Regions from separate parts of the Paenibacillus sp. BGI2013 genome, predicted to be linked through region 3. Evidence: riboswitches for the same ligand, from Rfam matches in the RefSeq annotation. Region 3 holds a riboswitch; each other region holds the start of a gene.
The links. A riboswitch is a leader RNA that binds a small molecule or an ion and turns the genes downstream of it on or off. The one in region 3 is predicted to bind thiamine pyrophosphate.

Region 1 (3,142 bases), on a different contig from region 3:
CATCGACGTGCCGAACCAGCCAATCATGGCCGCACCAATGGCGGATGTGATGTGATCGTAACCCGGGGCAATGTCGGTCGTCAGCGGCCCCAACGTATAGAACGGTGCCTCTTTACAGATCTCCATCTGCAAGTCCACATTCTCCTTGATCTTATGCATCGGCACATGCCCAGGACCTTCGATCATCACCTGCACATCGTGCTTCCACGCAATCTGCGTCAGTTCCCCGAGCGTAGCCAGTTCCGCCATCTGAGCCTCGTCATTGGCATCGTAGATACTGCCTGGACGAAGTCCATCTCCCAGCGAAAACGCTACATCATACCTTTTCATAATCTCACAGATTTCTTCAAAATGGGTATACAAAAAATTCTCCTGATGATGCGCCAGACACCATGCTGCCATAATGGAACCGCCCCGAGACACAATGCCTGTCATTCGCTTGGCGGTCATGGGGATATAACGCAGCAGTACACCTGCATGAATCGTAAAGTAGTCCACGCCCTGCTCTGCCTGCTCAATGAGTGTGTCACGGTACAACTCCCAGGTCAGCGCTTCCGCTTCGCCATTCACCTTCTCCAGCGCCTGATACAGCGGCACCGTACCAATCGGCACAGGTGAATTACGGATGATCCATTCCCGGGTGGTATGGATGTTTTTGCCTGTGGATAGATCCATCACGGTATCCGATCCCCAGCGTACCGCCCAAGTCATCTTCTCCACCTCTTCCTCGATGGAGGAAGATACAGAAGAGTTGCCTATATTGGCATTGATCTTCACATGAAAATGACGACCAATCAACATCGGCTCACTCTCCGGGTGATTGATGTTGGACGGCAGGATGGCCCGTCCACTCGCCAGCTCCTGCCTTACAAATTCCGGTTCCACGCCTTCACGAATGGCGGCGAATTCCATCTCTGCCGTAATGACTCCCTGCCTCGCGTAATGCATCTGAGTCACACAACGTCCTGGCTGTGCCCGCAGCGGTTTGCCTCGTAATCCGGGGTACTCTTCAGCGCCAGCTCTCTTCCCTCCGGGCTTCAGTCCGTTATCCTCCGGTTTAACCGTACGACCCTGATAAGCTTCAACATCGCCACGCTCTGTGATCCAGCGGGTGCGCAGGGCTGGCAAACCTGCGCGGATATCCGCATGAAATGCGGGATCGGTCATGGGGCCGCTCGTATCATAGACACGCAGCGGTTCGTTATGCTCCACCCCTTGGGGAGTATTCGTGTCATGAAGGGCTATCTCACGTTCCGGTACAGCAATGTCCGGCCGTGAGCCCTGAATGTAGACTTTGCGGCTGCCCGGAAAAGGCTGAACCCGTCCGGCCGCGCTTGTTTCCTTTTCCACCTGCTGATCGTTATGTTCCCGTTCCATCGCTTGTTGTCCCATTTGATTTCCTGTACTCATGTTCGCTTGTCTCCTCCTCAGTGTTCGTCGCTTGTTTGGTTGGAATAGTCATTAGCTCACTTACGTACCTGTCCCAAATCATGCGCAATGCAGAGAAGAAAGAGCGATCCTACACCAGACCAGGGGAGACATAATTTATGTACAGTTCACAACAGACCGGAAGGCAGCACAGATCATGGATCTATGGTGACTTCCCTCCTCATCCAAGCCCACTTTCGCAGGTATTGAAAAAGAAGTCGATGGAGTATGCGCTATATCGCCCGTTCCCTGTATATAAAAAAGCCGGTCCCCGAAGGAACCGACTTTTATGTCCATCACCAATAATGCACCTTTATGCAGCTCCTTAACGGAGCCCTACAAGGGTCACATCATGTGGTGGTTGTGGTCATATCGCCGATTACTTCCCTACGCTGGTATGATCCAGATCAGGTGCAAAGGGTCCGGAATCTCATGCGATTCCGTCTCAGTCCGGACAATTCGGACTCCCCCAGTAACGTTAATAAGTTGCGGCTTACATAAGCCGCTGTTCATATTCAATGAAGCTGGCCCCGTTGGGCCGTCCATTACAGAGTAGCGCAACCGGAACATAAAAACAACCTTTATATTCCAAATGATCAAACTCTATTGGAGAAAAAACTTACCTCAACATCAGGATAACATGAGCCCCATTTGCGTAGCAGCATCCTTCAACACAGGTGCGTATTCATGCAATGTCTCCTGTGAGAGTCGGCTGACAGGCCCTGAGACCGAGAGTGCGGCTGCAATATTGCCTCTGCGATCCATAATCGGTACCGATACCGCGGCAGCTCCCGGCTCACGTTCCTCATAACTCGTCGCATATCCGTTATCCCGGATATCTCCCATCTGCGCCAAATACACCGCGGGATCAATAAACACCGGCCATTCCGGCCCGTTCATCAGTTCTTCACGATCCTCGTCCGTGGCAAACGCCATCAGGACTTTGCTGGAAGCCCCCACAGACAGCGGGAGTCTAACACCAACGGGAGCAACTCGGCGGATCGCCTGATCACTTTGCACCGCCTGAATACGAATCCGTTCACTCCCATCACGCAGGTACAGACTCACGGTCTCCCCCAATCGATCTCTCAGTCGCTCCATCGCAGGCAACAGCAGAATAGCGGGATCATCACTGCGGGACATATGAGCTGACAGCTCCCAGATTCGGATGCCAAGTCGGTACTTCTCTGTTGCTGCATCGCGGATCACGAACCCTCGATCCTCCAGCGTAGCCATCAAACGGTGGACTGTACTTTTGTGCAGGCCGATCTGGCTGGCAATTTCGGTGAGTCCCAGATCACTGCGTGTGGTAAAACATAATAATATATCCAGCGCCCGTTCCACAGCCCGGACGGTTAACTTGCGATCTTCCATGGCATAATGCCCTCCTCATGTTTCATCACATGAAACTTGGTTACATAAATTATATGAGAAACGGTCTCATCTGTAAACCAAAAAGAGCCAAAATCAAAATAGGCCAACGTGTAAATTTTCCCTTTTTATAAGACTTAATCCCCTGTAATTTACACACTAAGGTAATGTTACCCATATATCTTAAGAACTATATAACAATTGCGTAACAAATGCCCTCAATCAATTGACTTTGACTATATTGGAACATACGATAAAGATATATTACATTAAGATATCGCTCTGAAGCAGGCTCTGAAATCGACGCAATTCTCTTTTCATGTCGTTGTTATCTTCAACTGAA
Region 2 (3,142 bases), on a different contig from region 3:
TTAGCTACAAATGTTTTGCCTTGACCATCATAGGTCGTGCCCTTTGGAACAACAATAGTTGAATTTACAACCGTAGGCGCAGCCGCAGCCGGAACTGCACCAAATATAGAAGCAACCAAACCAGCAGACAGTAACAACGTCAACATTTTTTTCATAACTTTATTCCTCCCTTATTCTCTTGTTTTTTAGTATTGTACAAGGCTGAGCTTGTCCTGAAAGATCGTCAGAGGTGCACCTCTGTTCGATCTACAACCTAATCCTACCAAATAAGGAAGGTAACTAGAATAATCATTAGATCAGATATATCATGACAACGCACAATCCCTGTCATATCGGCATTTTTTGCATATCAGGTCCCTCAAGCAATATGCTGATATCAACCTCAGGTATGCTCATTTGTAACGTATATACCCCTCACTTAATCCCCGATAACAAAGAAAGACCACTGCATTTGTCTCCAAATGTGTGATCTTGAATGGCTTCCGGTTTGCTGATATATGATATCAGGCTCCGAATCTCTGACGATAACCGCACTTTCTACACAACTCTTCCACAGCTTCCCGCTTGGAGAAGCCATATACCAGATTGTTCGCTCGCTCTCCCTCAATAATCTCCGAGAATGACTTCTCGTGCACATTACCGAGGTTAATGACACCCTCGCCATCGAGACAGCATGGAACCACCGTTCCATCTACAAGCACAGCTGCCTGACCACGCAATGCATGGCAGAAGCCTTTGCCGTCATCTTCAGGTGCATCCAGACTTGGCCACTGGAACTCATGGTCCTGATTCAGGTATACATTCGGGGCAATTTTGACCCCGCTGCCTGGAACTACTTTTTCCTCAATGCGGAAGTCCAGATTGAACTCACGTTCCAATACTTCAAGGGTCTCCCGATTTCGATTCATCTGAGCATTTGTGAAGTTATCCTGCGTCAGATTCCAAAGTCGGAATGAGATGATGACATTGTGCTTAACGGCCTCGTGTACAAAGGACAAAATATGACGCAGGTATCCGTCACGATCTGTTGAACCTTCATGCCCATCGAAGCTGTGCAGGGAGAAATTCATCTGCCGCAGCGCCGGTTTGCCAAGCAATTTATGCTGAGTCTTGGGCAGCAGTGTACCATTCGTTGTAATGTTCACCTTGAGTCCCTTTTCATGTGCGGAATCGAGCAACAGATCTATTTTGGGATGCAACAAGGGTTCGCCTTTGACATGTAGATAAATATGATTGGTGTGTGGTTTAACTTGATCCAGTATATTGTTGAAGACTTCAGGGTCAATGAATCCTTTGGCACGCTGTGTCTGCGGACAGAAGCTGCATGTCAGATTGCAGATACTCGTGATCTCAATATATACTTTTTTGAACGTTTTCAACTCGGGTCCCCATTCTGCTTCGGAGGGAGAACAATCCCGCCTGCATTTGTGATCCGGCCAATATGCGCCACCACTATTATATCGGGTTAGGGAGCCCAGGTAAATTGTTCAGTTGTTCCGGTCTGACTCCACGCTCATCTCAAGAAATCCATCATGCTGCCTCTTTACAGTTCATGTTCAAGTGATATATGCTGAACACACAACTGCATATCTTGAACTTTTGCACTAGGGGAGCCTTGCGGCTGAGACGAATATGACTATTCGGACCCTTTGAACCTGATCTGGATCATACCAGCGGAGGGAAGTGGAGCGGCCTTTTAGTAAGCGGATTTTTTTCATGTATGTGAAGATAAATTGCGGATTTAACTTACAGACCCACTCATTTCTCCGGAAATGGGTGGGTCTTTTTTGTTTCTTTTGCAGAGACAGGATGCCGTTGTTATTCCAGCAGTCTGACATCAAGGGGGGGAGGATCAGATGGATAACCATGTAACCATTCACAACGTAAGCTTTGCTTTTCCCGGAAAAAAGGATTCCCCTGTGCTCTCCAATGTGTCGCTTCAGGTTCAACAAGGAGAATTTGTCTCGCTCATCGGCTCCAGCGGATCAGGTAAAAGCACGCTCTTCAAGCTGCTCGCAGGCTTGCATGAGCCAACCGTTGGCATCATCGATATAGCTGATGTACCGCAAGGACAACGACTCGGACGAGTCGCCTATATGCCGCAGAAAGATCTGCTGTTATCCTGGCGTACCGTCATGGAGAACTGCATGGTGCCTGCCGAGCTGGCACCAGGCCGACAAGACAAGGACAAGTTACGGGCAAACATCCTAGCTGGGTTGGCAAGGTTCGGCCTGTCGGGTTATGAACAGGCCTACCCGGATGAGTTATCCGGCGGCATGCGGCAGCGGGTGGCATTTCTTCGTACCTTGCTTACAGGCGGGCAGCTCATGTTGCTGGATGAACCCTTCGGTGCACTCGACGCCTTAACCAAACGAGAAATGCATCGCTGGTTGCTGGAGCTTTGGGAGGGCATTGGCCAAACCGTGCTGTTCATTACACATGACATCGAAGAAGCCCTGCTGTTAAGTGACCGTATCATTCTGTTAACTCCAGGGGGGCAAGGTCAGCAGTTGCGTGAGATGACGGTTCCTTTACCACGCCCAAGGCATTCGAACATGATCTACGAACCGGCTCTCGTGCAGATGAGACAACAACTGGAGGAACAATTGCATGCAAAGCGATAGAGCTGAGGTCAGCGTCTGGGCGTGGTGTTCGAAGTGGCTCTCTAGGTCGTTTTCCCAATATGGTTTGTTTATTATGCTCATGTTCTTATTACTGGCGATCTGGGAAGTGATCGTGCGTATGGGATGGGTGCCCTCCTTCATCATTCCTGCACCCACGGCCATCATAGGCTCACTGGTTGAGCATCGTCGTCTGCTGTTGACCATCCATTTGCCTGCTACCTTTATGGAGGTTGTTGTTGGTTTTGTCTTGTCCATAGTGACTGGAATTACGCTAGCAACAGGCATGCATATGAACCGATCGATTGAAAAAGCCTTGTATCCCTTCATCGTGATCAGTCAGACCATCCCGCTGATTGCCTTGTCCCCCGTATTTATCCTGTGGTTTGGTTACACGTTGTGGAGCAAAGTCGCCGTGGTGTTCTTAATCGCATTCTTTCCCATTGTGGTCAGTACCTACGATGGACTCCGCCAAGGCGATCCAGAGCAGCGTGAACTGCTGCTCACCATGGGCGCCAGCA
Region 3 (3,142 bases):
GATTTCATTCAGCGTAACAAGGCACGTGCTTCAACTTCAGGTCGAGCGAAGAGCCGGGAGAAACAGCTGGACAGAATTGAACGTATTGATCGTCCAGATGAAGCAGCTAAACCAACGTTCAAATTCAAGGATGCCCGTGCGAGCAGCAAAACGGTCTTTGAGGGCATTGATTTTGAAATTGGATATACGTATCCTTTGCTGCCTAAGATGACAATGACAATTGAACGTGGTGAGAAAATTGCCATCGTAGGTTGTAATGGTGTGGGTAAATCGACGCTGTTGAAAACCATCCTGGGAAAAATATCTCCACTCAGTGGAAAGACTTTCTTGGGAGATTATCTCGAAACGGCCTATTTTGAGCAGGAAGTCCGTGCTGGAAATATCACGCCGATTGAGGATGTCTGGAATGAGTTTTCACATTTGACCCAGAATGAAGTCCGGGGTCATCTCGCTCGCTGTGGGTTGAAAAATGAGCACATTACCCGTCCGCTTAACATGCTGAGTGGTGGAGAACAAGCGAAGGTTCGTTTATGCAAACTCTTGATGCGTGAAAGCAACTGGATTCTATTCGATGAGCCGACGAACCATCTGGATGTAACGGCCAAAGCTGAGTTGCAGCGTGCGTTGCAAGAATTCAAGGGAACAGTGATACTTGTATCTCATGAACCTGATTTCTACGAGGGTTGGGTCACCAAAACATGGAATGTCGAAGAATGGTCTGAGAAAAACTAGACGATTCAAGCAACGTTCAGCAGAAATGAACGGTGACAAAAAAATCCGTCTATGGTAATATAGGCTACAACTTCATATGAACACTAGGGGGGCCGCACGATGCGGCTGAGATGGAAGAATGCGATTCCGGACCCTTTGCACCTGATCTGGATCATACCAGCGTAGGGAAGTGGCGAGCGCGTTTCAGTGAATGACGTGAGCAAACGGCAATCGAAAGAATTCAACCGTCTTGCTTAGTAAATTGAAACATGCAGTTGCGTGTATAACGTTATGGCTATAAGGTCTATAGCTTTATTGCACGAAATGAACTGTATGTATCAGTCAGTCATCTGGTCCTATAATTAATACGCAGCCACTCCCCTACGGGAGTGGCTTTTTTGTGTTTTCATAGCATTCACGTATGGAAGGAGATGAAAAGTACGGTAATTTCTCATGAACGTGTACACGGATCATTTGAACTGCATGTTGTATCTACGGGTGTAGGGAATCAAGCATCTTTTGTAAAAGCTGCAAAGGACGTTTGGCCATGGGTGGACTACATCCATATACGAGAGAAACAACTCTCGTGGCAACAAAAGATCGGTTGGGCTGAAAGTCTGCGTGGTGTTGGCGTTCCATCTTGTCGCATCGTTATCAATGGTTCAGAACTGCCACCACAGAATGACATCTATGGCGGTGTACATTGGGGGCAAGAGGCTATACGTAACTACAACCCTGCTGTTATAAGCAATGTCCAGCGAATTCGTCTGGGTGTATCTGTTCATTCAATCGATGAGGCAAAAATCGCTGAAGAACGGGGAGCCGATTACCTTTTCTTCGGGCATGTCTACTCAACCAACAGTAAGCCTGATCTTGAACCAAGAGGATTATATGCTCTGGCTGAAGTGTGCTCTGGTGTCTCCATTCCTGTCATGGCGATTGGGGGCATCGAACCGGGAAACATTCACGCTATTCTTTCTGCAGGCGCACAGGGAGTCGCTGTGATCTCGAATGTGTGGGCGAGCGATTCCCCGGATCGGGCTGCTGCATTATTAAGGCAGGCTATCGTTGCTACAGAAAGTCTGAGCCGCTGAATCAAGGAGATGAGATGATGAAAGAGATCATTACTGCTAGACCGGATAAAATTCATGCAGAAACGATTATTGTAGGCGGAGGCGTTGTTGGATGTGCCATTGCGTATGAACTTGCTTCCCGTGGACAGGATGTGCTGTTACTGGAGCGTTCGGCGATTGCAGGAGGGACTTCTTGCGCAGCGGCTGGGATGCTGGCAGCAGACAGTGAGGATTTTGCTCATCCTTTGATGGCTAAGCTCGCCAGGCAGAGTAGACAGTTACTTATCGAGCAACAGGAGCTAATGGCTACACTCAGTGAGGTAGAGACTGGCCTGCAACGCCAGGGATTCCTAACTCCTTTTCGTTCATACAGTGAATTAAGTAGCTATAAGAACAATCGGAAGTCTGCGTTGTCTGCTTCTGCTGATGAGGTGTGGTGGGACCGTTCCGTTGTGCAACAGGAGGCATCATGGCTTAACAGAGATACGTATGGAGCCTACTACAGACCTTACGAGAGTGAGATTCTTCCTGTCCATCTAACGAAGGCATATGCTGAATCCGCTCAAGCATTGGGAGCACGGGTTATGGAGGACATACAGGATATACGTGTGCAAGCAAACGAACACGGTGTGCAGGGGATCACCACATCGATCGGTGAGATGAAATGCAAACATGTCATTATAGCGGCTGGATTACAGAGTGAAGAGTTGATGAGACATGTGAATCTGAGCTTGCCTGTGTGGTCGGTAAAAGGTGAAATAGCCGCCGTTCAGTTCTCAGATGAACATGCAGGGTACAGACCTGATAGAACGGTGTATGCAGAGGATATCTATATTGTTCCCAAAGCCAATGGAGAGGTTTGGCTTGGGGCAACCAGTCTGCCAGGCAGAACGGATTTGAACGTTTCTGTACAGGGTGTTCAGAAGCTGCTAACAGCGGCTACCCACTGGGTGCCTGGGATGAAGGAAGCACAATTTATACGAGCGTGGGCAGGCGTAAGACCGGCAACTCCCGATGGACTGCCTTATATAGGTGCTTGCAAGAGTATACCCGGGTTGTTTGCCGCCTTTGGACATTACCGCAACGGTATCTTGCTTAGTGCGATAACAGGTAGGCTTATCGCTGAGTTGCTCGCTGGCAAAAGCTCAGAAGAACTCGGAATTGAGGCGCTGAGCCCTGAGCGATTGAACAGAAAGGGAGTGGTGCAGTGAATATCATCGTTAATGGTCAACGGATGGAGATTGAAGACAGATTGAATCGTGTGGATAAATTACTCCAATCTTTTGATTTGCAAGTCAAGACTGTAGTTGTAGAGCTGAACAAGCATATTTTAACGCGTGAGTATCATGAAACGACGG
Region 4 (3,142 bases), on a different contig from region 3:
CTGTTCCAGCGGCGAATCCAATCAGCGTTAACTGAATGGTTGCGGAAGCGTGCATGCCAAGCCGTTCGGCCTGGGTTGCCGCTTCGCGGGCGATATCGGACGGTGCAGGCAGCATCCATTTCTCAATATGGAAGAGGGAGACGGCTCCCTGCCATATCGCTATAAAGAGAATAACCGCCACAAAGGGCGGCCATACACTTTTAAAATAGGCAGGCATTAGCGGTATTTCTCCGTCAGGGTATCCATGCTGAAGCCAGCAGGGCTATGGGCGATTTTGATCTGGGAGATGATGCTTGGGCTGCCAGTCTCCACAAGTACCTCGTGCATCTTACGTACAACTTCCAGCAGTTCCTCCAGTTCCCCCTCCATCGTGGTGTCGAGCGCGTTCACCTGATATTTCAGGCCGGATTGCTGAATAACTTCAATGGCGCGATCTACATAAGGATAAGAGTTCTCGCCATTTGGCGTTTTCGGGATAACCTGAATACTAAGTAGTGTGCTTGCCATGAGAGATCACGGCTCCTTTCGTGATAAATTGCATGAATTGAACCAGGTTTACACTTATCACTCCGATTGCAGTACCCTCTTCCGATCACTGTTATCCCCGGATTTCTTTAATGAATTCCAATGGAGGAAATCCGGGGATAGCGTATGCTTCCGATGCAGCTTTCTTTCAGAAAGCTTTTAGGTGAGCGCTTCGCTTCTTCAGATGGGTTCTGCACTCTTCGTTCTTGTGTAAAAAAGTTAAACTTAAGCAATTTTTATTGGGGTAAAAACGCGTTTGTATATGCCTTGCTCACATCGATCTGTTCATCAAGCAGTTTTTTGCTAAACATCCAGTCGGTGTAGTTCTGCCAGACTTCCTGTTTTTGTTCTCCCCAGCGCGGGGCGTCATCTGTGTACTTGGGACTAAGCCACTTCTGGCTTGCCAGCACCAATTCCTTATCCAGATCCGGTACGGCCTTGATCAGAATGTTGGCTGCGTTTTCGGGATGATCAATTGCGTATTGATACCCTTCGGAGGTGGCTTTCAGGAATGCTTTCACCAACTCAGGGTCGTTTTGGATCGTTTGCTCGTTTGTTACGAGGACAGGCGTGTAATAATCCAGTGCATCTGAATAATCCTTCACATATAACATGTCGATCGGTTCCCCGCGCAGTTCGGCTTCAATCCCCGTCCAGGCGTAGAAAATCCATGCAAAATCAATGTCCCGTTTTACTGCGGTGAAAAAGTCGGCGTCACCCATATTAATGTTTTTCACTTTGGATACATCGGCTCCGTCGCCTTCCATAATGGATTGCATCACGGCTTCTTCGACTGGGGAACCCCAACCGCCATAGGTTTTACCTTCAAAATCTTTCGGTGACTTGATATTCCGATCCGCCGGAGCAGCGAACCCGGATGTATTATGCTGAATAACTGCTGCGATGGAGACGAGTGGAACACCCTGTGTGCGGGCTTGAGTTACACTCTCCTGATAACTTACGCCAAACGGTACTTCATTTGAGGCAACCATTGTATCTGCGCCACCGGCACCTGGTTGTACAATCTCCACGTTCAAGCCTTCGGCTTTATAAAAACCTTGATCTACAGCTGCATACAGGCCTGTATGATTCGTATTTGGTGTCCAGTCGAGCACCACTTTAATATCTTTCAGGGCGGCAGTGTCACCTTCGTTGCTGCTTTCCGTATTTGTGTTGCCGTTCTGCCCAGCTGGGGCAGCTTCTTTGCCACCACATGCGGCTACAGTCACCATAAGCACGCATAAGAGCAACAATCCCATCGTTTTACGCCATTTCATCTGTGGTTCTCTCCTTCGGTATGTCCGGCCGATTGGCACGGGGTACTCCTTGGCTTCATATCCAATCATCTTGCATAAATCGACAGATTTATACCAGTTGAGATCTGGATAACGTCACTTTTTTTAGCTCTCTGGCTATATAAAAGAACATTAAAAAAGCGTCCCGTATTCCGGGACGCGTGCAGGCGTTAGAGAGGTGGCGTTCAGCCATAGGGCTGTGCCATTTCGATATACTCCGATTCCTACGCTGGCATGATCCAGATCAGGTCTAAGGGTTAGTATCTTGGTGGGATACACTCTCAGCCGGCCAATTCCGACTCCCCTGGGAAACTATGAAGTTACGGGCATTACTAGGTGTAATTATAGGCCAGAGGGTAGGACCTGTCCAGTCATGAACTGGATAGGGACACGTATAAGTTATAAACAGGCCGTTATACATATGTATAACAGCCTGTTTGGATGTGTTATTTTCAATAATTATCGTGGGGAATCATATAAGGCAATCTGACTGAGTGCAAAAGCATCGGATTTTGGGTCATAACCTACCTGTTTCTGAGTGGTTTCCAGATTTAATCGTTTAAACCGATTATTCGAGATCCCATGCAGTATGGTGAAGGGTTCCAGATCGGTAGTTGTAATTGCTTTGAACATCAAATCACACAAGTCAGCCGGACTAATATACGCGCTCATATCCCTTGCCTCCAGCACGGGTCCGTCCGGTTGAAAATCATCATATGCACCTATACGTATTGCTACACTTTGTAAACCTTCGGTATACGCAAAATAGGAAGCGAGCGATTCTCCAAAACATTTGCTAACCCCGTACAAATTCCGTGGGCGTGTCGGCATGTCCGGATAGACCTGAGCATCAATGGGATACCCCTCAATCGTCTGTGCACTGCTTGCCAGAATGACTCTTCGTACACCTTGGTCTTTGGCTGCACGGAATACATTAAATGTGCCTTTGATATTGATGTCCAACAACGATTCATAAAATCCGGCATGCGGGGAAGGATCTCCCGCCAGATGTACAACCACATCCATGCCTTCGCAAGCATGCTGACAGGCTTCGGGGTCTGTCACATCCAGTGTCATGATCTCATGGCCTGTCCCTTGATACGTATGCAGTCTGTAGATATTCAAATCCGTTAGTCGCAGGTGAAATGTATCTGACAAGTATTGGGACAAGTCACGTCCAATTTTTCCGGCTGCGCCGGTAATTAAAATGTTCATGAAATCAGCTCCATTTCTTAGCGCTGGAAGAACTCAATCCATTCCTTTTCAGGTCCATAGATGAAGAAATAGCGGTAACCGTTAGGCAGTGTGATAATCTCTCCGTC

Region 1: another riboswitch for thiamine pyrophosphate. It lies ahead of thiC (phosphomethylpyrimidine synthase ThiC); the one in region 3 lies ahead of CXK86_RS10600 (thiamine phosphate synthase).
Region 2: another riboswitch for thiamine pyrophosphate. It lies ahead of CXK86_RS23165 (ABC transporter ATP-binding protein); the one in region 3 lies ahead of CXK86_RS10600 (thiamine phosphate synthase).
Region 4: another riboswitch for thiamine pyrophosphate. It lies ahead of CXK86_RS27255 (ABC transporter substrate-binding protein); the one in region 3 lies ahead of CXK86_RS10600 (thiamine phosphate synthase).

Annotation. Positions count from the first base shown of each region.
Region 1 covers NZ_PJFA01000023.1:53,461-56,602, reverse strand. The annotation lists gene thiC (phosphomethylpyrimidine synthase ThiC) at 1-1,377, opposite strand, end outside; TPP riboswitch at 1,796-1,909, opposite strand; gene CXK86_RS30595 (IclR family transcriptional regulator) at 2,059-2,802, opposite strand.
Region 2 covers NZ_PJFA01000011.1:10,426-13,567, reverse strand. The annotation lists gene CXK86_RS23175 (pectate lyase) at 1-155, opposite strand, end outside; gene CXK86_RS23170 (radical SAM/SPASM domain-containing protein) at 504-1,379, opposite strand; TPP riboswitch at 1,597-1,699, shown strand; gene CXK86_RS23165 (ABC transporter ATP-binding protein) at 1,857-2,624, shown strand; gene CXK86_RS23160 (ABC transporter permease) at 2,611-3,142, shown strand, end outside.
Region 3 covers NZ_PJFA01000003.1:719,425-722,566, forward strand. The annotation lists gene CXK86_RS10595 (ABC-F family ATP-binding cassette domain-containing protein) at 1-732, shown strand, start outside; TPP riboswitch at 808-917, shown strand; gene CXK86_RS10600 (thiamine phosphate synthase) at 1,143-1,805, shown strand; gene thiO (glycine oxidase ThiO) at 1,823-2,995, shown strand; gene thiS (sulfur carrier protein ThiS) at 2,992-3,142, shown strand, end outside.
Region 4 covers NZ_PJFA01000015.1:148,372-151,513, forward strand. The annotation lists gene CXK86_RS27245 (ABC transporter permease) at 1-217, opposite strand, end outside; gene CXK86_RS27250 (thiamine-binding protein) at 217-507, opposite strand; gene CXK86_RS27255 (ABC transporter substrate-binding protein) at 762-1,802, opposite strand; TPP riboswitch at 2,024-2,136, opposite strand; gene CXK86_RS27260 (NAD-dependent epimerase/dehydratase family protein) at 2,280-3,035, opposite strand; gene CXK86_RS27265 (VOC family protein) at 3,053-3,142, opposite strand, start outside.